2 linked regions of the Granulicella sibirica genome follow. The protein of the gene in region 1 interacts with the protein of each later gene in a pairwise test. Links are inferred from orthologs where the notes say so. Each region holds a gene or a part of one and is shown on either strand. Other genes may lie near its edges.

Region 1 (14,436 bases):
ACCTTCGAACCCAACGCAACACCCTCAGAATCAGGAGTCCCATCATGAGCATCGCAACCAAACGCGGCGACGGAGGCCAGACCGGCCTGGCCGGCGGCATCCGCGTCTCTAAAGCCGACGAGCGCGTCGAATCCTACGGCTGCGTCGACGAACTCAACACCGTCCTCGGCTTCGCCCGCAGCATCTGCACCGACAAGGAGATTGCCGGCTGGACGGAAGAGATCCAGCGCACCCTCTTCCGCGTCGGTTCCGCCCTCGCCACGCCCCCCGAAAGCCGCAAGACCCCACCCGTCATCACCACCGCCGACGTCGACATGCTCACCGGCCTCGTCGAAAAGATCGAAGCCATCCAGGGCGTGCTCGCAGACTGGTCCCTACCCGGCGCCCACACCGAATCCGCCGCCTACGAGATGGCCCGCACCGTCTGCCGCCGCGCCGAGCGCCAGGTCGTCCGCTTCGTCGAATCAGGCGGCGAAGTCCAGCCCGAGGTTATCGCCTACCTCAACCGCCTCTCCGACGCCATCTGGCTCTTCGGTCGCCTCATCGAGTTCAACGCCGGCATCGACGCCCGCCTCCGCCCTGAAGACAAGGCCGGCCCCAAGTGGTCCCGCGCCTGGTAATGCAAACCCCGCAAGTCTTCACCGAACCCGAACGCGAAGCCGTCTACCGAGCCATCCGCGAGCGACGCGACGTCCGCCGAGGCTTCCTCCCAACGCCCTTACCCGACGACATCCTGCGCCGCCTGCTGGAGGCGGCGCACTCCGCCCCATCCGTCGGCCTCATGCAACCATGGCGATTCCTCGTCGTCCGCGAACCGGCCATCCGTCAGGCCGTGCACGACCTCTTCCTCGAAGCCAACAACGAAGCCCAGCAAGCCTTCGCAGCCGACCGCCGCGACCAGTACGCCGCCTTGAAACTGGAGGGCCTGCTGGAAGCCCCCCAGCACCTCTGCATCGTCTGCGACTGCGACAGCCCCCAGGGCCACGGCCTCGGCCGCCGCACCATGCCCGAGACCGCCGTCTACTCCACCGTCTGCGCCATCCAGAATCTCTGGCTCGCCGCCCGCGCCGAAGGGATTGGCGCAGGCTGGGTTAGCATTCTCGATCCACGTAACCTGCGCAACGTACTACGCATTCCGGAGCACCTCACCATCGTCGCCTACCTCTGCCTCGGTTACGTCGACACCTTCGCCACCGAACCCGACCTCGAGCGCCAGGGCTGGGAGCAGCGCACGCCCCTCGACGACTGCCTCCACTTCGACCACTTCGGAGTCCCTGAGGAGTGAGCGCCAAATCCATCATGATCCTCGGCACAAGCTCCCACGTCGGCAAGAGCCTCCTCGTCACCGCTCTCTGCCGCATCTTCCACCAGCACGGAATAAGCGTAGCCCCGTTCAAGTCCCAGAACATGAGCCTCAACTCCGCCGCCACGCCCGATGGCCTCGAGATCGGCCGCGCCCAGGCCCTGCAAGCCGAAGCCGCCGGAATCCCCGCCCGCGTCGAGATGAACCCCATCCTCATCAAGCCCACAGGCGACATGTCCTCGCAGGTCGTCGTGCGCGGCAAGATCTGGGGCCGCGTTACCGCCCGCGACTACCACCAGCGCCGCGTCGAAGAGCTCATGCCCATCGTCCGCGAGTCCTGGGAAACCCTCGCCCGCGAGCACGAAGTCATCATCCTCGAAGGCGCAGGCTCCCCCGCCGAGATCAACCTCAAGCAGCACGACATCGTGAACATGCGCATGGCCGAGATGGCCGACGCCCACTGTATCCTCGTCGGCGACATCGACCGGGGCGGCGTCTTCGCCTCCTTACTCGGCACTGTCGAACTCCTCGACGCCGAAGAACGCGCCCGCATCCAAGCCTTCGCCATCAACAAATTCCGAGGCGACATAGCGCTCCTCCAGCCCGGCATCGAGATGATGGAGCAACGCCTCAACAAGCCCTGCATCGGCGTAGTCCCGCACCTCCCAAACCTATTATTAGAAGAAGAAGACAGCCTCGGCCTGGACCGAACCGACCGCATCCCCTGGCCGCAGGATTCCACTCCCGACCGCCTCTTACGTATAGCCGTAGTAGCCCTCCCAACCTTCTCCAACTTCACCGACTTCGATGCACTGGCAACTGAGCCCTCCGTATCCCTGCGCTTCACGCAAACGCCCGACGTTCTACGCACAGCGGATATCATCATCCTCCCCGGCAGCAAGCAAACCGTCGACGATCTCCAGTGGCTCCGCGAAACTAACCTGGCTGACATCATCACCACCCACGCCCAGACCAGCCTCATAACAGGCATCTGCGGAGGCATGCAGATGCTTGGAGAAACCATCGCCGACCCCGAAGGCATAGAGCGCCAGGGCACCCACCCCGGGCTATCCCTCCTCCCTATCCAGACCACCATGCAACCCACGAAGCTCACCCGCCTCACCACCGGCACCCTCACCACGGAAACCCTCTTCAACCAACCCATCCCCCACACAACGATCGAGGGCTACGAGATCCACGTAGGCGAAACCACCCGCTTCGCCAACGCCCAACCCTTCGCCACCTTCACCGGCCTTAACGAAGACGGCTGCATCTCCCCCAACACCCGCATCTTCGGCACCTATCTCCACGGCCTCTTCGACGACGACGCCTTCCGACACACGTTCCTCCGCGCCGCCCGCGCTTTCCACCACCTCACCGAACCCACCACCCTCACCCCGTGGAAGCAGCGCCGCGAAGAATCCCTCAATCGCCTCGCCGCCGCCGTCGAAGACTCCTGGGACATGCCAACGATCTTCGGCTGGCTCAACCTGCCCTACAAGAGAGCCGCATCAGAATGAACCGCCGCACCCTCCTCCTCACCGCCTCCGCCCTCGACGCCCTCATCGGCGACCCCGAATATCTCCCTCACCCCGTCCGCATCATCGGGAAGGGAATAGACCAGGGCGAGCGCCTGCTCCGCACGCCGAACCAAACCAACACCGAACAGTTCCTCACCGGAGCCACCCTCGCCGCCGCCGTCGTCCTCAGCACTTACGCGGCCACGGCCACAACCATCCGCCTCGCCTACCGCCTCAACCCGTTCCTCGGTGCGATGGTCGAGGTAACCCTCGCCGCCACCACCCTCGCCGCCCGCAACCTCCACGACGAAGCCATCGCCGTCCTTGACGCCACAACCATCGAGCAGGCCCGCACCCGCTTGGCCCGCATCGTAGGCCGCGACACCGCCCGACTCGGCCCCACCGAAATCAGCCGGGCGGTCATCGAAACCGTAGCCGAAAGTGCCTCCGACGGCATCATCGCCCCCATGTTCTACCTCGCCCTCGGCGGAGTCCCCGCCGCCATGGCCTACAAAGCGATCAACACCCTCGACTCCATGATCGGCCACGCCGACGCCCGTTACCTCTACTTCGGTAAGGCCGCCGCCCGCCTCGACGACGTAGCCAACCTCATCCCCGCCCGCCTCACCGCCCTCGCCATAGCCGCCGCCTCCGGCAACCCGCGCGCCTCCCTAGCCACATGGCGCACCGACGCCCGCAACCACAAAAGCCCAAACGCCGGCCACCCCGAGAGCGCCATGTCCGGAGCCCTCGAAGTCCAACTCGGAGGCTCAAACACCTACGCCGGCGACCTTATCGAGACCCCGATCATGGGTGCATACTACCCACCCGCCAACCCCGCGAAAGTCCACCAGGCCATCACGATCGTCACCACGGCCACCCTCATAGCCCTCACCATCTTCTGCCTCATCCCCCGCCGGAACCGCCGATGATAGCCCCAATCCACGGCGGCCAACTCCCCCACATCGCCACCCGTTTCAACATCCCCATCGAGCGTCTAGTAGACTTCAGCGCCAACATCAACCCCGAAGGCCCCCCACCCGGTGTAGTCGAGGCGATCCGCCACGCTCTCACCAACCCCACCACCCTAACCGCCTATCCCGACCTGGAATCCACCGCCCTCCGCACCTCCATCGCCACCTACGCCAACACCCCAGCCAACGCCATCGCCGTAGCCAACGGCTTCGTCCCCCTCCTCGAAGCCGCCATCCGCACCCTGAACGTCAAGCGCTGCCTCCTACCCGTCCCCGCCTTCAACGAGTACCGCCACACCCTCGAACGCAACCACATCCACATCGAGCCCTACGCCCTAAGCCCGGAAGTCAACTTCGCCTATGACTCAACTGACCCACCCACCCTCATCGCCCGAGCCATCGCGGGCCACCACGACACCATCCTCCTGGCCAACCCGCAAAACCCCACGGGCGTCCTCACCCCAGGCAGCACCATGCTCGATCTCCTCCACGAAGCCACCGCCAACAACATACGCCTCCTCATAGACGAAGCCTTCATGGACTACACCCCCACGAAATCTCTCATCCCCGAGACCCACACGCACCCCAACCTCGTCGTCTTCCGCTCGGTAACCAAGTTCCACGGCATCCCCGGCCTTCGCGCCGCCTACTGCGTCTCCCACCCAGACACAAGCAAAGCCCTCACGCGTAACGTTCCCCCATGGCCCGTCACCACATTGGCCACCGAGGGTGTCATCGCCGCCTTGGCCGACCAAGCCTACGCTCAAGCCACCATCACCCTGAACCGAACCCGCCGCACCCAACTCGAATCCGCTCTTAAAACCCTCAACATCCCCACAACCCGATCTTCAGCCAACTACCTCTTGCTCAAACTCTCCACCCAGAGCCCGGAACAACTCTGGGAACACCTCATCCAGCAACACGGAATCGTCCTCCGCCTCTGCACCAACTACGAGTCCCTCCCGCCAACCTACTTCCGCGCCGCCGTCCGCAACGAACAAGACAACGCCCGCCTCATAGCCGCCCTTGCTCTCGTCTGAGCGCTCTCACGATCAGGACGAAGGGTAGCCTCTGCCCCTTGCACTTTCGTTCTCATTCCCCAAGGGAATCTGCGTCTGCCGTCGTCTCTGCCTCTAACAAAATGCCTATCGTCCAGCGGGGTTCGCCACCTCCCGCCCCTCATGCCAGACCCCAACGATCTTCTCCGTATTGCGAATATCGTCGAGCGGATTCCCCCCAAGCAGAATCAAATCCGCATCTTTGCCGACTGTCAGTGTCCCCGTTTTCTTAGAAATCCCCAGCAAGGAAGCATTTGTCTCCGTAGCCGCTCGAATCGCCTGCATCGGCGTTAGTCCAGCCTCCACCAGCATCGCCAGTTCATGGTGCTCGGCAAACCCCGGCACCCGGTAAACACTCGCCCCCGAGTCCGTCCCAAACCCCACCTTCACACCCGCGTCATAAGCTGCCTTCATATTCTTCCGAGCCTGCTCGAAGTCCTTCCGATGCTGCGCCGTTAGCGAATCCTTCTTCACCTTGTCCGCGTACTCCGCACTCGTCAGCATCGTGTAAGCCTCAGGCGTCAGCGCATTCTTGAAGAACTCCGACTGCATCCACCCCGGATGCTCCGCATACGTAAAAAACGACTCATCCACCGTCAGCGTCGGCAGATAAAACACACCCTTCGTCTTCATCGCATTCAACAACTCCGCATCCACCGCGGAATCCCGCACCGAGTGCGCCAGCACATTCACCCCGAACCCCACCAGCCCCTTCGCGTCGCTCAGCGCAAACACATGCGCCGCAGCCGGTACACCATCTTTGTGCGCCTCTTCAATCACCGCCTGCGCCACCGACGGACTCATCTTCGGCTTCGTCCCATACAGGTCGTCTACCCAGATCTTCACGAAGTCCGTATGCCGCCCCGCCGCCTCATCCACATCCTTCCGAGCCTCTTCCGGAGTCTTCGGCTGGTAAAGCTGGTCTCCCTCGTGCGGAATCGGCGGCATCCCATCCGGCACCCCGATCCCACGGTCCGCCACAAACACGCTCGCCCCATCCAGCTTCCCGGCCCTCTGCTCCGCCCGAATCTGGTAGACCAGGTCACGGTTCAGCCCAAGCGAAAGCATCGTCGTCACGCCATACCGCTCATACTGCCGCAACTCGTCGAGCACGTGTTCCCGCGTGTAGTAGTCAGCGTCGTTCTTCGTCCCATTCACCAGCGCCAGGTGTCCATGCGCGTTGATGATCCCGGGCATCACCGTCTTGCCCATCCCGTCGATCACCTTCGCGCCCTTCACCGCCGTCTTCCCCGAAGGCCCGATCCCGGCAATCTTCCCATCGCGCAGCGTCACGGTAGCATTTTCGATCGGGGCGCGCCCCGTCCCGTCGATTACCCGCACGTGCGTAATCTGCGTCGTCCCAAGACCCGCCACAACTTCAGGCGAAGTTCCCTGGGCCATCATCAGCATCATCGAAGCAAGAAGAACCATGCCGGTTTGGATGCGCCCCCAAGCTCATCCGTCTCGCCGAAAACCCTGCAGCAGCCGGGTGACCACATTCGCGGCAGCATCATCGTCGCTAAGCTGGGAGCCACCCCCGCCCAAAGCACCACGGACCCAAGCCTGGCGTCAAGAGCTATCCTCAGACATGAAGAGCGCCCACTCGAACTTCCCTAGAGCAGTCTGCCTTCCGACAGGTCCCGAATCAGCCCAAGGTCCGCCGCCAGAAAATCGAACTGCGGCAGCGCCTCCAGCGTCGACCAGCGCATATCGTTGAAGATCCGGTTCTCCAGCGCCCCGCCGAACTCCTTCACCACGAAGAACTGTAAATCGATCGCCCCACCGTTCCGGTACTTGTGCCGTACCCGCGACACCCTTTTCCCGATCACCGCTTCAATCCCCAGCTCTTCCTGCAACTCCCGAGCCAGCGCCTCTTCGGCCGTCTCACCCGGCTCGATCTTTCCGCCCGGAAACTCCCACTTCAGGCTCATCGGCTGGTCCGGCTTCCGCTGGCACACCAGCACCTCGACCGCCGTCCCCCCCTCACGCAAAATCAACGCCGCCACCACAAGGCGCAGAGGTCTATTGACCGCCGAATCTCCCCGAGCATCGAGCTTGCGTATCGGTTCTTTCACGTCCCTACAGTTTAGACGCGCCGGTTACCCTATTGGATGAGGCGCACCAACCTCGCCAGCATCCGTCTAGCCCACCAAGGGCACAACCGACGCCGGATAGTACAGCGCCCAACCCTCCGCGACGCTCCGTTCCACCAGCGCCGCAGTAGGATTTACCGGGAACGCTCCCCGCGCGATCGCCAGCATCGCCGCATCATGCACCGAGTTCCCGAACACCGCATCCGGAGCCAGAATCCCCGCATCTTTGAGCGAAGCCACCTTTCCCTCGTCCGTCGGCACGTCCAGAATCTCGTCGGTCACCACACCGTTCGCAATCCGCACTCGGGCCGAAAGCACCCGGTTCGAAGGTATCCCGAACCGCTTCACGCCCTCTTCCACCACCCAGTCGTTCGTCGAACTCACTGCCCAGATATCGACACCCTTCGCCTGCAGCGCCGTCACCAATTCCAGCATCTCCGGAAAGATGTTCTTCTCAATCTTTGCGGCGAAAAACTCAGCCGCAGCCCCCCGAACCTGCGCCTCCGTCAGGCCCCGGTACACCTGCACCATCTCCCCGCAGATCTCCACTTCGGAAACTGTCCCTGCCTTGTACTCCTCATACCGCCCCAGAAGCCAATCCGTAGCCTCCTTCGATATCACCCCATGCTCAATCGTCCAGGCCATAAAGCCTGTCCCAGCGTCCCCCGACCAGAGCGTCCCGTCACAATCGAACACCGCAATCTCTGGCGTCAGCGCGTGCACCGCCTCGTGAAACTCCGCCGTCTCCAGTACCCGAACCATCGGCCCCACTTCCTTTACAGCCTCATTCATCCCATCAATCTCCTACCCGCATTCTACTCAACCGCACCTCGCAAACCCCGCATCCAACCCACCACGGAGGGTTGATCCATGACCGAAGAAAAGCACCTTACCGGCCCCGAGGGCCTCAAGAAAATCGGCGAGCTCATCAAACACATCAAGATTGCCATGATGACCACCGCCAACCCTGATGGCTCCTTCGACAGCCGCCCCATGGCCACCCAGACCGAAAAAGAGTTCGACGGCAAGATCTGGTTCCTAACCCGCAACGAGTCCGGCAAAGTCGAGGAGCTCAAGCAGGACAGCCACGTCTCACTCCTCTACGCCGACCAGGGCGACGCCAAGTACATATCTATCAAGGGCCGCGCCAACCTCAGCCGTGATCGCTCCGCCATCCACGACCTCTGGAACCCCATGTATAAAGCTTGGTTCCCGCAAGGCGAAGAAGACCCCGCCATCGCCGTCCTCTGGGTAGAAGTCGAGGAAGCGGAGTACTGGGAAGCCTCTTCGAGCCGCCTGGTCCGCGGTGTCAGGTACCTCGCTGCCGCCGCCACCGGAGGTAGGGTCAACCTCGGCGAGACGGGAAAAATCACCGTGAACGCCTAGTCTACGATCCAGTCGGCCGCAGGTGCCCCTGCTGCTGATGAAAGCTCCTGTCCCTGCAGACTAAGGTCGGAAAGCGGGAGCGAAACTCTATTCAGAACTGCCAGAAATCACCGGCGCGTTCGCGGTGATCGTAGGGAGAGTTCCGGCTGGCATCGCTTCTAGGCTCTGAGTCTGGACAGCCGTCTTGAGCCAGTCCTCGAGCTGTCCCGTCTGGCGCAGGAGGTTGATCTCGGTCTTCCTAAGTTGGAAGCCGGCGTCCTGAAGATCAATGAAGCGCTGACGCTCCTGGATTCGGGCATTCTGCTCATCCTTAGGGGTAAGCAGGGGCGTGGCGGAGTCGCTTGGAGCGGCCTGAAGCTGGATGAGCGTAGCGTCAAGCTGTTGCTGCGCGATGTCCTGATCGATGTCGGCAAGCTCGAGGCGCGCCTGGAGTTCCGTGGCTGCGTTAGCCAGCTTAATGCGGCCTTCGCGTTCGGTGTTGCGGGCGTCGAGCGCTTCCTTCTCGGCGTGGATGGCATCAGCCATGGTTTCGCGCGCTTTGGACTTCCGGAGACGATCGTAGAGAGGAATCGTGATTTGTACTCCGATCTCAGCGGCGTCGTATTGAAAGTGGTTGTAGTACTGCTGATAGTTGTTGAAGGTGGAAAACCGGCTGTAGTTGGCGGCGAAGTAGACTTGCGGGCGGAAGGCGTACTTTGAATCGCCAAATGCCTGCTCGCGTTTGGCGTGTGCGTTCGAAAAGGCCGCAAGGACAGCCGGGTTATCGGGGGCCGAAGGGTCAATCCTCGCGATTGGCGGAAAAGCGGGGATGCTTGAGGGGATCGTCTTCACCAGCCCGACCGTAAGCCCGATCAAACGCGAGAGATGATCGCGGAGGACTGTCTCGTCATCGTTGAGAAGGAGACGCTGGAGCCGGACCTGCGCAGCCGTCCTGCGAGCTTTGGCAAGTTCCATGCGTGGTTCGCGTCCCGCTTCAAGACGCTGCTCGACGATAGTAGCGAGCTTCTGGGCGTAACTGTACTCCTCATCCATCGCCGCCTCGGAGCGCTGGGTCCGATCGAGCGAAAGATAGGTAATGGCGGTATCTTCAGCCACCTCCTGGCGTGTGTCTCGCAGAATGTGGCTCGCAGCTTCTACCCCGGCGTGCGCGGCACGGATGTAGTCATGCTGAGAGTAGTTGAAGACGAGAGACTGCGACGAGAAGCTGAAGAGCGTCGGTTGCCCGAGCGGAAAACCATACGAGTAGCCCAGGCCCGAGCCGCCGCTGAGGTTAGGAACGTAGGCGTCCGTATTTTGCGAGAGGACCGCCTTCGCTTTATCGACGTTGGCCTGGGCCATCTGGACCTTGGGGCTGTTCTTCAGGGCGAGGTCGATGGCGGTGGTGAAGGAGATCTGGGCGCGAGCGGTCGTTGCGGCGAGAAGGAGCGGCCCGGCAATGGCGAGGGCGCGCAGAGGGAGGCGCAGACAGGAAGCTGGGGGGGAGATGAGCACTGCTCTTACTATGCTCCCTTCGATGCGTCGCGTGCAGCGGAAAAGTTCGCAGCGAGGGCGCGGGCCGCGGCAAACTCGCGCTGTGCGCCTGCGTTGTCACCACGCTTTGCGAGGAGCTTGCCGAGGATCACATGAGCCTTGAAGACAGGCGCCTCGTCGGTCTGGTTTGGCGAGGAGAGATAGTCGCTGAGTGCGCGCTCCGCGATATCCTGGCCGCGCTTGGCGGCAATCAGGATCGTGGCCGCGTCCATCAGGGGAGGCCCGTGCTCGCGATCAGCGGCGAGGCCGGCGTTGACGGCGGCGAAAGCCTGGTCGGGCTTGTGGTGCATCTCGTAAAAGTTGCCGAGATCCATATAGGCGTCGGTGGTATGGCCAGCGTCGATGGCCTTCTTAAACTCTGCCTCGGCGGTGGGGCTGTCGCCCGAGCTTTCGGCAATGTACGCGAGGAGTCGATGGGCCTTCCCCGGCGAGCGAGACTGGAGCGTGTCCACAAGCGGACGAGCCTTGTCGACGCCGCCTCCGACGATGCCCGGGGCCTGCGTATAGAACTCGCCGAGGTCGTTCACGGCGTCGAGGTTGGAAGGATCGGCCTCGACGGCACGTTTGAAGGTCTGCCCCACCTTTTTCCCGAGAGAGTAGCCCGCGATGGGCCCGGCATGAGAGGCCTTCTGACCGTAGGCCCGGGCAAGCCACATCAGATCAACGCTGTCGTTAGGCGCGGCGGCGACGGCGGCTTCGCATTCCGCGACGGCTTTCTCGGCCTGCTCCTGGGCATAGAAGACGCGGCACAGGAGTTGATGGGCATAGGCATCGTTGGGAGTAGCGGCGAGGATGGTACGAAGCGATTGTTCGGCCTCGTCGACGCGCCCGTGCTGCAGGGCGGTAAATGCCTTGGAGGCATCGGCGTAGAGCAGAGGGGCCTGGATGAGAAGAACGCCGAGAAGCATGCTTCTCTTGGTGGGGAGCATGTTCATCACTGTTCGGTGGTCTGGACTTCGAGGCCGTTGGAGAGGTCGCGGTTGGTGGTAGCGTTGAGCGCGACGACGTCGTGCTCGGACAGTCCGGAGGTCACTTCTACCTGAACAAGGTTGGTAACGCCGACGGAGATCGGAGTCTTGACGAGGTGATTGTTAACCACTTTGAAGACGTAGTAGCCGGCGTCGGTGTGGAGGGCCTCGCGGGGTACAGCGAGAACGTGGTTGCGCTGCGACGTGGTGACGGTGACCGTCACGTTGGTATTGGGCAGAAGGTCGCCGTGTGCGTCATCGACGGTGATGATGCACTCGCCGACGCTGCGTGTTCCGTAGGTGATCACGGTCGTTGGGGCGAGCTCGATATGACCGTGCCACTTCTGCCCCGGCTTGGCGTCCCAGATGATAGTGACATCCTGTCCACGCTGGAGTTTTCCGATCTCGGGCTCGTCGAAGTAGGCGCGCACCTTGATGCGGTCCAGGTCCGCGACATCGAGCAGATCTTCACCTGCGGGAACGAAGTCGTATTCGGAGACCGGGATAGCATAGACAGTCCCGGAGAGGGGCGAGCGGATGACGTTCGCGGCGTAGTTGCTCTGGGCCGCAGCCAGCGCGGCGCGGGCGTCGGCGACCTGTGCGCTGGTACGGCCAAGATCGGATTTCGAATAGCGGCCGGCGCTGCGCTGTTGGATCCCGCTGAGGGTACTTTGAGCGGTAAGGAGCCGCTGCTGCGCGGCAGAGACCTCGGCGGCCGAGGCCGCGCCGTGCTGCTGAAGCTGCTGGAGAGCGGCAACGTCCTTTTCGTTCTGGGCTACCTGGTTTCGGGCACGCTCGAGGTCTCCGGCCATCGCGAGGCGCTCTTCCTGGGTGCCTCCGCTGGCCATGTCGTTATGGCTTGCCTCGGCGGCGGTGAGAGCGGATGCCGCACTCGCGACGCGGGCCTGAGCGTCGACGGCGTCCAGACTTAGCAGGAGCGCGCCCTGTTTCACCTTGTCTCCAACGTCCACGTAAAGCTTCTTGACGATGGAAGGACCAGGCGCGTGCGCTTGGTACTCTTCGGTGGGCTCGACTTTGCCGTTCGTGGGCGTGGAACTGATCAGCGTCTGGTAAGTCACCTTCGCCGTTCGCACCTCGACTTTTTCACGAGAAAGGTAACGATAGGCAAACAGCCCGGCGATCAGGAGAACGATCGCTATGCCCCACCCAAGGAACGTCTTCGACCGTTTTGTTTCAATCGTCTGCATGAATAAGAAATGTCAGTATATAAGACGTTCGGTGCACCATAGACGAAGCAATATTTTCGGCAAGCTCGCATCTATGAGCAAGCACACGAGTTAGAGATCGGACTTAGCGAGTCGAAGATCGACAAGCTCAAGTTGAAGTTGTCTTCTCTGCAGGTAGACGTTGACGCGGAGACGGTAGAGTACGTCGATGCGTGAGCCTTGCGTGAGGCTGAGGGAAGAGCAGCGTTCGGGCCAATCGGTGGTTCGGCTCCAGCCAAGCGCTTCCAGGCTGGCAGACGAGCCGTCGGTGAGGCAAAGGCAGACGTGGCGCTCTTTGATGAAGCGAATCGGGGAGGCCAGCGTGAGGTCGCGAGTGAGGAAGACGGGCTCGGGAGCGGAGTTGCCGAAGGGCTCGAGCCGCTCCATCCACGCGTGAAGATCGAGCGTGATGGCGGCGAACGGGATCTCGGCGTCGCAGGAAATTGTGGGAGTGAGGACGGTAGGGGTCAGGTGAAGCGCGGCGTGGCCGCGCATGCGACGGCGGAAGAGGTCAAGCCGGTCGGACGCAAGGGTAAGGCCGACGGCATGGGCGTGGCCGCCGAACTTCGTGAAGAGTGTGGGGGCGCCCGCCGGTTCGTGGACGGCGGTGAGAGCGTCCAGCAGATGGAAGCCGGCGATGGAGCGTCCGGAGCCATGGGCGGAGCCGTCCTGATGGGTGAGGATGAGCGCGGGGCGGTTTGTGCGTTCGACGACGCGCGAGGCGAGAATACCCAGGACGCCGCGATGCCAGTCTGGATGATCGAGGATGATGCACTCGGCGGCGAACTGGCCGAAGGCGTCGCGCAGCGCGGCAAGCTCTTGTTCGATGGCAGCGAGTGCCTCGGCTTCCGTGGCTCGGCGGTCCTGGTTGAGTTGATCGAGCTTCTCGGCGAGAGTCTGGGCGCGGATAGGGTCACGGGTGAGGAAGAGCTCGACTACATCTCCAGCGATATCCATGCGGCCGGCGGCGTTGATGCGCGGAGCAAGCCGGAAGCCGACCTCGGTTGCCGTCGGAGCACGGTCGAGCGGGAGCTTGGCAACGTGCATCAGGGCACGGAGACCGGGTTGGACCGGGTTGCGGAGCTCGCGCAGCCCAAGCCAGGCGATCGCGCGGTTCTCGCCTTCGAGCGGGACGGAGTCAGCGATCGTAGCGATGGCGACCAGCTTGAGGAACGACGGGAGAAGAACGGTCCGAAGGCGCGTGTGAGCGGCTGCCGGATCAGGCTGGGTGCTGGCGTGCGCTGAGAGGAGGGCATGCGAGAGCTTGAAGGCGACGGCGGCACCGCATAGGCTCTTGTTCGGGTAAGGGCAGCCAGGTTGTGACGGATTAATGACGGCGAGTGCTTCGGGAATCCCAGCGACGTCGTCGGGGAGGTGGTGGTCCGTCACAATGAGGTCGAGGCCAAGTGCTTTGGCTTCTTCCGCCGCGGCGAAGGCGCGGATGCCCGTGTCGACGCTGATGACCAGGCGGATGCCGGAGGTCGCGGCAAGGCCAAGCACATTCGTCTGCATGCCGTATCCTTCGCGGATGCGATGCGGGACGTGGTAGGTGACCTGGGCGGGCCGGTCGGGCGGCGCGATGCGCTCGATCGCGGTCTTAAGAAGGACGGTGGCAGTGGTGCCGTCGACGTCATAGTCGCCATAGATGAGAATGGGCTCGCCTCCGCGGACGGCCTGCTCAATCCGGGCGACAGCCTCGCGCATCCCCAGCAGCAGCAGGGGGTCATACAGAGCATCGAGGCTAGGGGAAAAGAAGGCGGCTGCTGCGGCGGAGTCCGCGATCCCTCGTGCGAGCAGGAGGGTCGCGGCCGGAGTCGGGCATCCGAGCTCACGGGCCAGTGTTTCGGCGCGTTCCGGATCCGGCGGAGCAACAATCCAGCGGGAGCGCGGAGGAGAGGGAGGAACGTTCAGGGGAGATGTGGGAGGCGGTTCAAGCGGGGCAATCTCAGTCGTCCTCGTTCTCAGTCGTCGCTGTCGTCCCGGTCTTCGACCACGATGCCGCCAAGGTCGCCGACTGTCTCCATGAGTTGCTGGAAGCTGTCGTACCAGTCGGTGGCGGTCTCGAAGATGAACATGACACCTTGGTGGGCGAAACCGAGTTGCAGGTAGCCAACCTTGCCGACGTGCATCATCAGTTGCTCGGCGTCTTCAACCTCAAGGGCGTCGATCTCCGGGAAAGATTCTTCGCGAAGCTGGTCCAGAAGAAGGGCGATGTCCTCGCGTTCAAGCACGACTTCGCTCATGGTGATGAACGGTGCGCCGGCCGCCTTGGCGTGCTCGACGAAGTCCTTCCACCCGTCGGAGTTCTCTTCCTCAAATAAAACGGTGGGCACTTCTTCGGTCACGTAGCCATTGAGCCGCCGCATGCCGTGGCCAGC
Region 2 (14,412 bases), 1.9 Mb from region 1 along the record:
AGCTGATCCTTCGTCATGGGGGTGGTTTCGGGCTGGGTTCCTGGCTGCGCGGTATTCTGCGCCGGTGTGGTGGTCGTTTGCTCCTGGGCGAAGGTGGGGAGGGCAGCCGTCGCTGTGGCGAGGAAGGCAGCCAGGGCGAAGCGGGTAGTCGTGTTTCTGAGGGCGGTCATTTCGTTCTCCTGTGCGTTGCTGCGCACTTCGGGTTAAGACGGCAGCTCCGCTGAAATGGAGGCTTGCGGCAGGCCAGCGAGAGGCAGGCAGGCGAGAGGTAAACTGAACTGTGGACGCTTTGCCATTCTGGCTGGGGACCACGTTAGGAAACGAAGATGCGGGTGGTGGTTGCGGAAAAGCCGTCGGTAGCGCGGGATATTGCGCGTGTGCTGGGGTGCGAGCGGCGGCAGGACGGCTTCTTCGAAGGCCCGAACGCGATCGTGACCTATGCGATCGGGCACCTCGTCAACCTGCCGATGCCTGAGACGCTGAACCCAGCATGGGCCGGCGCATGGACGGCGCAGAAGCTGCCCATGATTCCCGGCCAGTGGCACTACGTCGTAAACCCCAAGACAGCCGATCAGTTCGCGGTCGTCAAGCGATTGCTGAATGCCCGCGATACGACCGAGGTCGTGAACGCCGCCGACGCCGGGCGCGAGGGCGAGGCGATCTTCCGGCGTATCTACGCCATGGCCGGATGCCGCAAGCCGGTGATGCGCTTCTGGGCGAGTTCTCTGACGGAAGAGGCGATCCGCGAGGCGTTTGAGCGTCTGCGTCCGGCGGCCGATTACGATTCGCTGGCGGATTCAGCACAGACACGGGCGGAGATCGACTGGCTGTGGGGGATGAACTACACCCGCGCCTACACCATCACGAATGGCGTGCTCTGCACCGTCGGGCGGGTCCAGACTCCTACGCTGGCGCTGATTGTCGCGCGCGAAGCTCAGATTACGGGCTTCGTGAAGAGCTTCTTCTACCAGCTTCATGCGCAGATGCCCGGCTTCGTAGCCAAGGCGCTGAAGTTTCTCGACGGCGGCAAGACGACCTTCGACTTTGAGGAGAAGTTCGAGGTCGAGGAGATTCAGCGGGCGATTCCCGCCGATACCGAGGCGCTCATCGAGTCGGTGAAGCTCTCGACGCAGAGGCGCTCGCCGCCACAGCTTTATAACCTCGGCGCGCTCCAGAAAGACGCGAACAAGCGCTATGGCTACACGGCCGCGCGTACGCTTGAGATCGCTCAGAGCCTCTACGAGAACTACAAGGTGTTGACCTACCCAAGGACTAGCTCCCGGCACATTGGCACGGATATGGTGGCAGGTCTCGCGGGGACGCTCAAGGCCATCAGCTTCCAGGCGGACGCGAAGGTGGTCGCGGCGGCGATCAAGCGGGCCGAGAACGGTCCTCCGCTCAGTGACAACTATGTCGACGATGCGAAGCTGAGCGATCACCACGCGATTCTGCCCACGCGGGCCTCGGCGGCGCGCCTCAGCAGCGAAGAGCGCAACGTCTACAACCTCGTGACGACGCGGTTCCTCGGGATCTTCCTGCCCGACAAGATCACCGAGATGACGCGCGTCGGCGTGGACATCGCGGGGCAGAAGTTCCAGGCAAACGGGTCGCGCGTCACCGACCCCGGCTGGGCCGTGCTGATGGGCGGCAAGACCGGCGACGTGGAGCGTGGCGAGGATGGCGAGCCCCTCGGGACGCTGCCTCCGCTGAAGGTTGGCGAACGTTACCCGGTTGACTCGCATGAACTGAAGACGAAAGAACGCAAGCCTCCGCCGCGCTATAACGACGCCACTCTTATTGCGGCGATGGAGACCGCCGGTAAGTCCATCGAGGACGACGAACTGCGGGCCATCATGAAGGGCAAGGGGCTCGGCACCGAGGCCACGCGATCTGCGATCATCGGGCGTCTTGAGCAGTCTGAATACATAGGACGCGATGGCAAGTTCTTCTTTCCGACGGCGAAGGGAACTTCGCTGATCGCGCAGGTCAGTGAGCGGATCTCGAGCCCATCGCTCACTGCGGCCATGGAAGAGAAGCTGATGGGGATCGAGCAGGGGGAGTATAACTCGGCCGAACTGCGCGAGGAGATCGAGGGCTATCTGCGGGAGGACATTCCCGAGGTGCTCGCCGCTCCGGCGATCCGTCCCCCGGCGGCGGCGGGCGAACCGGGCTCGGCTGACTTCAAGCTTCCGGAGGGGGCGATCCTTTGCCCGAAGTGCAAGGCCGGTGAGGTGCGGCGCATCGGCGATCAGGCGTTCTACGGCTGCTCAGCGTTCCGGCAGGGCTGCCGCTTCCAGGTCTGGGTCGAGGTCGCTAAGAAGACCCTCACCGAGGCGCAGGTGAAGGCCCTCTGCGGCAAGAAGGGGCGAACTCCGCTGATCAAGGGGTTCGTGTCGAAGGCCGGGAAGAAGTTCGACGCGTTCCTCGTGCTCGACGCGGAGTTCAAGGCGAAGTTCGAGTTCGAGAAGTAGCGGCCGGCTCTAGCGGTGCGTGGCCTTCGCCGGGCCGATCGCAGGTGCGGCTGTTTCGGCAAGCGCTACGTCGATGGTGCGATAGAGCTGGCTGACATCGACCACCTGGACCCAGCGCCGAGGCGTGACGACGAAGATGCATGGCGTATGGACAATGCCCATGCGGGCACCGAGCGCGCGATCGGCCTGGATCTCCTTTTGGCAGGCTCCGTCGGCGTCCATCACGAAAGGCTGGGCTACGCCGTGCGTCTGGAACCAATGCCGGGTGAAGTTGTCGAGGTCGTCGCGGCTGGCGATGCTGTTCTGGCTGGCGAAGACGTCGCGACGGAATGTCTCGGCGATTACCGGCGACGCTTTGTCCTGGAGATACCGAGCTGTGATGGCGGCCTGCAGGCTCCAGGGGTGGAGGTTTGTCAGCGGGAAGTCATGGCGGACGAGGGGGATCTTATAGTGATCGATGGCGGCGTGGACGACGGGAGCGGCCTGTGCGCAGGCGGGGCATTCGAGGTCTTCAAACTCGTAGATCGCGACCTTTGCGCCTGCGGGAGGCTTGACCATGCTCGTATCTTTGAAGGGATCGAGCGCGTTGGCAGGCACGGCGGTCTGCGCAACGGCGGAGAGGGAGGCGCAGAGGACGAGGGCGGCGGTGGCGAGAAGTTTCATTTTGGTCTCTCCGGTTTTCACGTCTGGTTGACCCACGCGGAACCTCCCGCGCGCATCGTATAGAAGTTGGCGTTGGTTAGACGTTGCTTTCAGGAGATTGGATATGGATCGTAGCGCGAGTGCAGTGTGGCATGGCTCTCTCAAAGAGGGCAAGGGAACGATTTCGACGCAGAGCAGCACGTTGAAGGATGCGCAGTACAGCTTTGGAACGCGGTTTGAGAACGGCGTGGGGACGAATCCCGAGGAGTTGATTGCGGCGGCGCATGCGGGCTGTTTCACGATGGCTCTCAGCGGGCAGTTGACGAGCGCCGACCTCGTCCCGGATTCGCTCGAGACTACGGCTGTCGTGACCATGGAGAAAACCGACGACGGCCCGACCGTCACCAAGATTCACCTCACCACCAAGGCGAAGGTTCCGGGGGCGGACAAGGAGAAGTTCGACGAGCTGGCGAAGAAGGCCAAGGAAGGCTGCCCCATCTCGCGCCTGCTGAAGGCGGCCGAGATCACTCTGGATGCGCAGTTGGTCTAGATGCTTCGGCATGGGAATGAACGCGGGCGTCCTTCGGGGCGCCCGTTTTCCTGTTCACGGTCCATCTGAAACGATCTAAGCCACGTATTCCCTATCAGTTTGGCCGGTGGTGCGACAGGCTTGTGCGCCGGAAGCAAATCTCAAGAAACGGGAAATGAGGACAGCATGTCTGAGATTACGAAGACCGGCGCGGCACACGAGGGAGAATTGACCGACGAGCAATTGGAGACGGTCACCGGCGGACAGCGGGACTTCCACTTCACGAAGACCGTGGATAACGCAAGTCCGAACCTCTATCTCGGTACGGCCCCTGCGCCGCCACCACCGCCAAAGAAGGGCTAGTCCGTTTCGGCGGCTGCTACAGGGATAACTACAGAATGTAGCGGCTAAGATCCTGATCCTTGACGATCGAGGCGACCTGCTGCCGCACGTACTCCGGGTCGATCACGATCACCTTCTCGGTCCCGGTATCGGTCTTGCGCTCGATGACAGGAAGTGGCGGCGACTGCGGTTCGGTCGCTACCCCGGCCTTCGTGGGAGCAAGCTCCGAAACAATCGGCGCCGAAGGACCGATCTCGGCGATCACGCCCTCCTGGGTCGGCATTGACTTGGCTGCCTTGAACAGGTCCGGAGCCTGGAAGCTGATCTCATCGAGCACGCGCTCCATAATCGTGTGCAACCTGCGCGCGCCGATGTTCTCTGTCGTCTCGTTCACCTTGAAGGCGAACTGCGCCATCTCCTCGAGAGCCTCCGGGGTGAACTCGAGCTTCAGCCCCTCGGTCTCGAGCAGCGCGGTCGACTGTTTCACCAGCGAACTCTTCGGCTCGGTGAGGATGCGCACGAAGTCGCTTACGGTGAGCGAGTGAAGCTCGACGCGGATCGGGAAGCGCCCCTGTAGCTCCGGAATCAGATCGGACGGTTTCGTTACGTGGAACGCCCCGGCAGCGATGAACAGGATGTGATCGGTTGAGACCATCCCGTACTTGGTCGAGACGGTCGTGCCTTCAACGATCGGCAGGATATCCCGCTGCACGCCCTCGCGCGAGACGTCAGGCCCATGCCCACCCTCGCGCCCGGCAATCTTGTCGATCTCGTCGAGGAACACCATGCCGGAGTCTTCGACGCGCTCGATGGCGACCCGCGTCACCTGGTCCATGTCGATCAGGCGGCCTTCTTCTTCCTGGACGAGGTAGTCGAACGCTTCCGATACCTTCATCTTGCGCTTCTTCGTCCTCTGCCCGAACAAGCCCGGGATCATGTCCTTGAGGTTGATGTCCATGTCCTCGGAGCCCTGCGTGGAGATGATCTCGAAGCTCGGCTGGTTTCGGTCGCGCACATCGATCTCAACAGTCTTGTCGTCTAGCTTGCCCTCGCGGAACTGCTGCCGCAGCTTGTCCCGTTCCTTCGCATTCGCCAGAACCGGCAGATCCTTCAGATCCTGCGCGTGCTCATGCTGCGCGACGGCGCGGTCATGATTCTCCTGCGCATGGTCGTTCGTGTGATCTTCGTCGACGGTCACAACCGGCAGTTCGATTACCTTGCCCGTATGGTTCGTCTCAACCGGAACCGGCTGCGAAGCGGACGCGGGCGGAGCCGGAATCGTTGCAGGAGGCACGCTCGACGGCGGTAGAAGAAGATCGAGCAGACGGTCCTCGGCGCTCAGCTCCGCCTTGTCCTCGACTTCCTCAAGCTTCTCTTCCCGCACCATGTCGATGGCGTTCTCGACCAGATCCCGAATCATCGACTCGACATCCCGCCCGACGTACCCGACCTCGGTAAACTTCGAAGCCTCAACCTTTAAGAACGGCGAGTTCGTCAGTTTGGCCAGACGCCGGGCGATTTCCGTCTTACCCACACCGGTTGGCCCGATCATGATGATGTTCTTCGGCATGATCTCGTCGGCGAGATCGGGCGCGAGCTTCTGCCGGCGCATGCGGTTGCGCAGCGCGATCGCCACGGCGCGCTTGGCCGCGTGCTGGCCGACAACATACTTATCGAGTTCCGCGACGATCTCGCGGGGAGTCATCTCGTCGAGTGCGAGAGCCTGGTCTTCAGCGGTTCCGGGTAAAAAGATTGCCATGGGTTCCTAAGTCTAATGCCGTTTCGTGGTGCTGGGAGAGCGAAGTATGCGGCGTTTATGCCTTTAATTCTTCGATCATGAGGTGGTCATTGGTAAAGATGCAGATCTTTCCGGCGATTTCGAGGCTCTTGACGGCGATCTCTCGCGCGCTGAGTTCGGTGTTCTCCATCAGCGCCCGCGCCGAGGCGAGCGCGTAGTTTCCGCCGGAGCCGATTGCGACGACGCCCTCGTCCGGGTCAATCACGTCGCCGTCGCCCGAGAGCACAAAGGTCTGCTTGAGGTCGGTCACGATGAGGAGTGCTTCGAGGTGGCGCAGCATCTTGTCCGTCCGCCACTCCTTGGCAAGTTCGACGGCCGACCGTCCGAGGTTGCCGGCGTACTGCTCCAGCTTGCCCTCGAAGCGACTGAAGAGAGAGAAGGCGTCCGCGGTCGATCCCGCGAATCCGGCGATCACCTTGTCCTGGTACATCCGGCGCAGCTTCTTTGCCGAGCCCTTCATTACGGTCGACCCGAGAGTCACCTGTCCGTCGGCAACCATCACGACGGAGTCTCCGCGCCGCACGCACAGTACGGTGGTCGAGCGAATGCGGCGGCCATCAGCCAGGTCGAGCGGATGAGATGTTTGGTTGGGTCTTGCGATTGCTGCTTCTGCAGCGGTAGCGGTTTTCATAAGCATCTTTCAGTATAGTCCTGCAAGTTAGATGACCCTGCCGCTGTTCCCGGTGCAAGCGGCAGAAAGCAGAAGGCCCGCCGTTGTGGCGGGCCTCTGCGTCTTCGTTTGCCGTTGGTTAGAAGGTCGTGCTGACCGACAACCGGAACGTCTTCCTCGGCTCACGCAGCGTATAGTCCGCTCCGTAGAACTGCAGCGCCTGCGCGTAGCTGTAGAGCCCGGCGCCGGTGTTCGGGAAGAAGCTGCGGAAGGTCGCGTTGTCGACCGCAAGCTGCTGCGGCACGTCCTTGTAGAGGCGGAGCGGGTTGTACGCGTAGTAGAGCCGGAACGGTGCGTTGACGATCGGCAGGATGACCTGCAGCTCGGCACCGTTCGACATACGCGGCACGTAGTTCGTTCCCGGAACGTTGTTCAACTGGATCGGGAACGCCACCTGTTGTCCGCCGAAGCAGGCGCCGTTGACGAACGTCGGGCAGCCATACGACGGGCTCGAGATTGTCGACAGACCTGAGGCGTTCTGCTTCAACTGTCCCGGCTGCAGATCGAACGTCATGCCGAAGTCGGTAAAGAATGCGAACGTGACCTGGTTGGCGATCGGGATGCGGTATTCGAGGTTCGCCGTGAAGCTCGTGTCGCCACCGATCGAAACAAGGCGGTAGATCGGCAGCGGGATCTGAACGTTGCCCAGGACGGGGTTGGTCGGATCACGCGGAACGACCGTACCGTCCGGGTTCGTCAGGTTGAAGAGCACCTTGTTCGGGATGAACGTGTAGGGCGACGACGATCGCACGTCGAAGCCGCGTACGTCCGACTCGCCGCCGGTGTAGATGCGGTTTGCCGGGGGAGCCACTTCGCCGCCGAAGCCGGTGATGTGAGCGAACTGCAGGCGGTACCCGAGGACGTTGTGGCCCTCCTTGTTGATCCGCAGACCCTTCATCGGGTAGAACTGCCGGTACGCCGCGACGGGCTGGATGTACTTGACGTTTCCGCCTGCACCCGCGACCGCCATGCTCACGTTGAAGTCGCGTCCACCATGCGGGCCGACTGCGCGATCGAGGCTGGAGAAGCTGAAGCTCGGCGACAGGATCGACGTGATGATGCCGTTCAACTGGTTCTGGCCGGTTACGCCCGAGCGGAAGGCCAGCGACTGGAAAACGTTGCGCGTGTTGTCGTTGAACGTCGTGATCGAAGAACGCGACAGCGAGTACGTGACGCCGACGCGGGTCACGCCCGTATGCGCGAAGAGATGACGCAGAGGCTGCGACAGCGAGAGCGAAAGGCCGGTCGTCGACTGGTTATAGTTCGTCAACTGCGACGTCTGAGCCGCGCTCAGGTTGGCCGAAGCGCCCTGCGAGATCGAGTAGCTCTTCGCCGGGTTGTAGTCGTACTTGCTCGTGAACACCTGCACACCGAGTGAGATCGGCTTGTTGCGCAGGTAAGGCTCGGTGAACCCGAAGCTCAGGTTGCGCGAAAGGTCGCCGATGTTCGCCTGCACGGAAAGCGTTTCGCCGAGTCCGAGGAAGTTGTTCGTCTCGTAGTTCAACCCGATAAACGTTCCCGAAAGGCCGCTGATACCGCCGTTAAGGCCAATGGAGTTCTTGCCCTTCTCCTTGAGCTTCAGCAGCAGGTCGACGGTGCCGTCGTCGGTGTTCTGACGCGATTCCGAGTCCTGGTCGGCCTTCAGCGCTTCGAAGTAGTTCAACTGGTTCAGACGCAGGATCGAGAGATCCCACAGGCGGCTGTTGTAGATCTGGCCTTCTTCGAGAAGAAGCTCGCGACGGATGACCTTGTCACGCGTGATGCTGTTTCCCGTGAATTCAATGCGCGATACATAGAACGGCTTGCCTTCGTCGATGTCGATATCGAGGTAGATCAGCTTCTTGGCTTCGTCGATTCGCGGTACCGGGGTCCCGACGAAGTTGATGTAGCCAAGTTCGCCATACGCTTTGCGAAGCTGTTCGATGCCCTTGCCGAACTGCGTGGCGTTGAAGTACTCGCCATCCTTCTGCGTGAACTGCGCGCGCAGCACCTTGGTGTTCGTGACAGCCTTGTTGCCGGTGAAGGTAACGCCGCCAAGCCGGTAGCGCGAACCCTCTTCGATCGGGATCAGGATGTCCGCGCGCTTGCCGGTCGAAGGACGCAACGTAAACGGATTCAGACCTCCCGCGTCGCGCACCTTAACCTGCGCCTCGCTCGGGATCACCTTGAAGTAGCCGCGCTCACGGTAAGCCGCACGGACGCGCTCGGTGTCTTCATCGAGCTTGCTCGCGTCGAACGTGCGGGCGAAAAGGTTCTCGAGGATGATCGAGTGCGGAATGCCGACTGGCCGCAGATTCTTCATCGCATTACGCAGCGTGCGGTCGCTCAGGCTGTCATTGCCCTGGAACTGGATCTTGCCGACCTTAACCGTCGGGCCTTCCTTCACGTTGAAGGTGATCGCGACGGCTGCTGGAGGAATGTTCTTGACTTCGGTCCGAATGGTCGCGAACTGGTGTCCATGCTCGCCGAGCAGTTCGGCCAACACGACTTCGGCGCGCTTGATCTTGGTCGGGTCGTACTGGCTCTCGACCGAAAGCGCGACCTTGGCCTTCTTGAACCGGTCGAGAATGTCAGACTGCGAGACGGCGTTGACGCCCTTGTAGTTGATCTCGCGAATGGTGGGCTTCTCGCGGACGATCACGACGATCTGGATACAGGCCGGGGTGTCCTCACGCTCGATGCGCACATCGTCGAAGTAGCCGGTATTCCACAGCGAGTTGAAATCGCGCTCGATCAGCGCCGGATCGTAGAGGTCGCCCTGGTGCGAGAACAGGCGGGCGAGAACAGACTCCTTGGGGATACGGCGGTTTCCAATGACCTGAGGCTGGCACAATGTCTGGCCAGAGCCCGGCGCTGGAACCGGGGCAGACTGCGCCTCGGCGTTGGAGGTGAGAAGAGGAGCCCCAACCGTCGCACAGGCGACGGCAACAAGGGCACTTGCGAGGCGGGAGCGGCTAAAGCGCGGGCGCACAGGCGTGGTCTGATCGTTCAGGGAGCTTCCGCTCTCTCGCTTTACGGTAAAAATACGCACACCCTCACTGCTGACAAGATCGCGCCCGGCAGGTTCCATCGGCAAACCCTGATTATATGGGACTGCCTCCCGGTTAGCGAGTCGGCACCTCAGCTTCGGTGCCATTCCGGCTACTCGTGTGGTTCTCCCCAGCGGTGGTTTTTAGACGTGGCGCAACGCTGAAAGTACAGGGTCTACGCCCGCTTTTTCACATGCCGCCCATGCCCCGATGGTCAGGATGCACCGTTTCTGGTGCAGTGGCTGATCGTGCCTATCGCCCGTCCGCCGTCATCTTCTGCATCACCTTCCCGGACTCATCCAGAAACTCAAGGATCGGCGTCCCATCCGCCTTCACCCGGAGCGCGGCCCGCACCTTCCCATGCACGTCGCGCAGCTTCAGCCCGACCGAGTCGTCTTGGTCCCGCCCGAGGTAAGCCCGCTGCGATAGCTTCGGATATGTCTTCATAAACTCCGCCATCGCGCCATCTCGCTCCAGCCCCTTCGGCATGGAGTAAATGCGGTTGTAGGCGGTCAGGATCTCCGGGGTCAGAGGCGCGGCAGGGGCATCGTTGACGGTGATCCCCGACGAGCGTTTCCCGTCATCATCCGAGGCATCGAGCGTGAGCACCTGGTCCTGGTTGTACTGGTCGAAGCTCAGGCGTCCGAAGCTGCTGATGTGCCCCTGCGCATCCTTCTTCCCGCCAAAGATCAGCCCGCCATGCTTTCTTCAGACCCATGAGAACGGTAGCCGCGAAGACGATCGTCAGGACACCGGAGTAGACAGCCAGGTAGCGATTTACACAAAAGGTCACAGACATCCAGCACCTCCTGCACGCCATTGTGCCCCAATCCTCTCTGCGTTCAGTCCGAAGCGGTGATGTATCCTTCCCGAGAACCCACTCTCCTATCGAGGATTCCCTTGCTCCGATCCTCCATCGCTCTCGGCTGTCTCTGCCTCTCGCCCGCGTTCGCTCCCGCGCAAGACATCGCCGCCTTCGAGCAGAAGCAACTGCCCGTCCTCGTCGACACCTACAAGCAGATCCATGCCCACCCCGAGCTCTCCCACTTCGAGATCAACACGTCAGCGCTCGTCGCGGCCGAACTCCGCAAATCCGGTTACACCGTTACGGATCACGTAGGCGTCTACCCCGACGGCTCGAAGGCCTTCGGCGTCGTCGGCATCCTCAAGAACGGCTCCGGGCCCGCCCTCCTTGTCCGCGGCGACATGGACGCACTCCCCATCACCGAAGAGACCGGCGTCCCGTATGCTTCGCACGTCAAGACCAAGAACAAAGCCGGTCAGGAGGTCGGGGTCATGGAGGCCTGCGGGCACGACGTCCACACCACAGTTCTCATCGGCACCGCCCGCACGCTCGCCGCGAACAGGTCCGCCTGGCACGGTACCCTCATGATCGTGGGTCAGCCTTCCGAGGAGACCATCGACGGGGCCAAAGCCATGGTGGCCGACCATCTCTTCGAGCGCTTCGGCAAGCCCGACATGGTCATCGGCCTCCATGACACCAACACTCGCGCCGCCGGCACCGTCAGTCTTGCGGCCGGCCCCGCGATGGCTTCCTCTACCTCCGTCGACGTCACCATCCGCGGCATCGGCGGCCACGGAGCCTACCCCTACGCCGGGCGCGACCCCATCGTCCTTGCCGCCGAGTACATCGTGCAGATCCAGACCATCGTCAGCCGCGAAGAGGACCCCCGCGAGCCAGCCGTCGTCACCGTCGGCTCGATCCACGGCGGCACCAAGCGCAACATCATCCCCGACGAGGTCAAACTCGAACTCACTACACGCGCCTTCTCCGACCAGAGCCGCCAGGTCATTCTCGACGGCCTGAAGCAAATTGCCCTCGGCATCGGAACCACCGCCGGCCTTCCGCCGGAAAGGATGCCCACCGTCACGGTCCAGGAGAACGAGTCCACCCCCGTCCTCGTCAACGATCCGGCCCTCTCCGCTCGCGTCAGAGCCACATTGGTCGCAACCCTTGGAGCGGCCAACGTCTTCGACGAACCCGTCACCATGGGCTCGGAAGACGTAGGCGTCTTCGGCATCGCCGCCAAGGCACCCACCGTCTACTTCCGTCTCGGAGCCATGTACCCGGACCGCCTCGCCACCGCAAACGCTGCCGGCCAACTCCTCCCCGGCCTGCACACCAGCAAGTTCGAACCGGATCCTGAACCCACCCTCGCCACTGGCGTCAAAAGCCTTACCGCTGTCGCCATCTCGCTGCTCCAGTAGGAGCGGTCGAGCGATTCCGCAGGGAAACACCGATATGATTTCAAAAGTATGATCTCTACAGCCCCTCATGGCTGGAGCACTTTCCGCACCCCATCGGAATCCAGGACCTGCGGGCCTCCGTAACACCAGGAGACCTGTGAAATCCTTCCCCGCCGCCCTCCTCTCGATCATCCTCTGCTGTGCTCTCATCGCACGAGCCGCGAGTGCCGAACAGGAGACAACGGCTGCAGGCAGAGACAGGACCTTGTCTCAGCTATCGGGAACAATCGTCGACACTTCCGGCGCGCTGATGGCTGGCGCCACCGTTCAGGTGCGAAGCGCTAACGGCACCGTTCAAAGCACGACACGCTCGGACAAGAACGGAGTCTTCCTCCTCCCGGGACTTCCCGCAGGCACTTATCGGATCGTCGTCTCGAAGCCCGAATTTGAGACGAAAGAAATCCCCATCACCTTAGCCACCACCGGGACCCTCGCACCGCTCCGCGTCTCTCTGGCCGTCAGCCCCGTAACCACCACCATCAACGTGCAGGGTCGCGAAGATGACCTCACCGGCATCGCCGACTCCGCCACCCAGGGAACGGTCGGTGCGAAAGAGATTCAGGACCGCCCGATCCTCCGCTCGGGAGAGATTCTCGAGACCATCCCCGGCGTCATCATCACGCAGCACGCCGGCGGCGGCAAGGCCAATCAGTACTTCCTGCGCGGCTTCAATCTCGACCACGGCACGGACTTCGCCACGTTCATCGACGATATGCCGCTCAACCTTCCGTCGCATGCGCACGGCGAAGGCTACTCGGATATGAACACCGTCGTTCCGGAGTTCGTGAAGCGCGTGAACTACGAGAAAGGGCCCTACTACGCCGATGTCGGCAACTACGGCTCCGCCGGCTCCGCCCACCTCGAGTTCTTCAAGACCCTTCCCCGGAACTTCGTCCAGGTAGAGGGCGGCATGTACGGCTACGGCCGCGCCGTCTTCGGCTTCTCGCAAAAGCTCGGCCCCGGCAATCTCCTCTATGGTGGCGAGGCCTACCACGACGACGGTCCATGGGCGCACGCGGATAATTACTACAAGTTCAACGGCCTCTCGACCTACAGCCAGGGAGACGACGCCGACGGGTTCAGCGTCACGGGTCGCGGCTACCACGGCCGCTGGAACTCCAGCGATCAGATCGCCGCGAACGCCGTGCCGCTCGTCGGTCTCTTCGGTACGCTGAACCCCACCGACGGGGGCAACTCCCAGCGATACAGCCTGCAGGGCGAATGGCATCGCCAGGGCGCATACTCCGAGACCAGGGTCACCGCCTACGGCTTCTACTACGATCTCGACCTGTTCTCCGACTTTACCTACTACCTCACCGACCCCGTCCGTGGCGACCAGTTTGAGCAACACGACAGGCGCTGGGTAGCCGGACTCGACGCCCACCACACCATCTTCAGCCAATGGTTCGGCCGCAAGGTGGAGAACACCTTCGGCCTTCAGGTCCGCAACGACTGGATCCACAACGGCCTCTATCAGTCGCAGAATCGCATGCGCGTCGATAAGACCGACTCGTCGACCGGCAACACCCTGCCGGCAACAACCGAAGAAGACCGCTTCACGGACACACAGCCGGGTTTCTATGTCGAGAATAAGGTTCAGTGGGCGAGCAAGTTCCGCTCGGTCGTTGGAATGCGCGGTGACGTGGACTACTTCAATGTCACCAGCCTCGTGAACGCCGCCAACTCCGGAGCCGCCATCAAAGCCCTGCCCAGTCCAAAAGCAAGTCTGACCTTCGGCCCATGGGCCAGCACCGAGTTCTATGCACAGGCCGGATTCAGCTTTCACAGCAACGACGGCCGCGGCGCGACGCAGAATGTGGAGCCCATCTCGGCGGATAATCCTGCCCCCAACACGCCCACCTCGCCCATTCCCGCCCTCATCCCAACCAAGGGCGGCGAAGTCGGCGTGCGCACGACGGCGATCCCGCATCTCCAGAGCACTGTCTCCCTGTGGTATCTGCACAGCGCCTCCGAACTGCAGCAGTCCGGCGACACGGGAGACACGGTTGCTTCGCAACAGTCGAGCGGCCGCTATGGCTTCGAGTGGGCAAACTACTACACGCCCTTCGAACACGTGGCCTTCGATCTCGATCTTGCAAGCTCCAAGGCCCTGTTCTCAACGCTCGACGGGGACGATGCCGCACCGGGCAGCCCAGGCGGCAGGCGCGTACCCGAAGCCGTCGGATTGGTCATCTCGTCCGGCGTCACGGTGCATAACGACCACGGTTTATCGGCGAGCCTGCGCCTGCGCTACTTCGGCCCGCGCGACCTGACTTCCGACGGAATCTATCGTTCGCAGGCAACAGCGTTGCTCAACGGGGAAGCCAACTATCGCTTCAACGAGAAGTGGCGCATCTCGGCCGAACTTCTCAATCTCCCGAATCGCCGCGATCACGACATCGACTACGCCTATACCTCACAGATCACGCCAACCGCAGCGCCGGCCTTCACGGACATCTTCCATCCCGTCGAGCCCATTCAGGTGCGATTCGCGCTTCGTAGAAGCTTCTGACCCATCCGGCGAGTCAGGGGCTCTGAGAGTTATGCTTTTCTCACCTCGACCAGCGTCGAATAGAACGTCGCCCCACCGCCGATATCGGTCAGGTTCTCGGACGTAAGCCGGTTGAGCCCGGCCTGTCCGGATGAAAGTTTGTTCCAGGCCA

What was found.
Region 2: the proteins of recJ (region 1) and GRAN_RS08980 interact in binary tests that used the Escherichia coli proteins (3 or more experiments, as listed by UniProt). The link is inferred for Granulicella sibirica from one-to-one orthologs.

What each region holds. Positions count from the first base shown.
Region 1 is NZ_RDSM01000001.1:224,380-238,815, reverse strand. What follows is about bases 11,515-14,436. They hold recJ (single-stranded-DNA-specific exonuclease RecJ), read right to left. Parts: upstream 13,898-14,436; coding sequence 12,131-13,897; downstream 11,515-12,130. Other genes in these bases: GRAN_RS00895 (hypothetical protein), read right to left, coding at 14,020-14,436; GRAN_RS00905 (efflux RND transporter periplasmic adaptor subunit), read right to left, coding at 11,515-12,040. In the rest of the region: GRAN_RS00965 (hypothetical protein), read left to right, coding at 1-48; GRAN_RS00960 (cob(I)yrinic acid a,c-diamide adenosyltransferase), read left to right, coding at 45-620; bluB (5,6-dimethylbenzimidazole synthase), read left to right, coding at 620-1,285; GRAN_RS00950 (cobyric acid synthase), read left to right, coding at 1,282-2,823; adenosylcobinamide-phosphate synthase CbiB, read left to right, coding at 2,820-3,755; GRAN_RS00940 (pyridoxal phosphate-dependent aminotransferase), read left to right, coding at 3,752-4,837; GRAN_RS00935 (amidohydrolase family protein), read right to left, coding at 4,943-6,286; GRAN_RS00930 ((deoxy)nucleoside triphosphate pyrophosphohydrolase), read right to left, coding at 6,469-6,930; GRAN_RS00925 (HAD family hydrolase), read right to left, coding at 6,997-7,740; GRAN_RS00920 (pyridoxamine 5'-phosphate oxidase family protein), read left to right, coding at 7,819-8,334; GRAN_RS00915 (TolC family protein), read right to left, coding at 8,422-9,825; GRAN_RS00910 (tetratricopeptide repeat protein), read right to left, coding at 9,834-10,772; more of GRAN_RS00905, read right to left, coding at 10,799-11,514. UniProt on the Escherichia coli protein: Single-stranded-DNA-specific exonuclease.
Region 2 is NZ_RDSM01000001.1:2,163,219-2,177,630, forward strand. The notes cover bases 1-2,898. They hold GRAN_RS08980 (type IA DNA topoisomerase), read left to right. Parts: upstream 1-326; coding sequence 327-2,471; downstream 2,472-2,898. Other genes in these bases: GRAN_RS08975 (hypothetical protein), read right to left, coding at 1-170; GRAN_RS08985 (DsbA family protein), read right to left, coding at 2,481-2,898. Outside these bases: more of GRAN_RS08985, read right to left, coding at 2,899-3,134; GRAN_RS08990 (OsmC family protein), read left to right, coding at 3,238-3,663; GRAN_RS25450 (hypothetical protein), read left to right, coding at 3,829-4,005; ATP-dependent protease ATPase subunit HslU, read right to left, coding at 4,034-5,743; ATP-dependent protease subunit HslV, read right to left, coding at 5,799-6,413; outer membrane protein assembly factor BamA, read right to left, coding at 6,532-9,483; GRAN_RS09010 (hypothetical protein), read right to left, coding at 9,734-10,090; GRAN_RS09015 (M20 metallopeptidase family protein), read left to right, coding at 10,382-11,710; GRAN_RS09020 (TonB-dependent receptor), read left to right, coding at 11,847-14,261; GRAN_RS09025 (molybdopterin-containing oxidoreductase family protein), read right to left, coding at 14,291-14,412.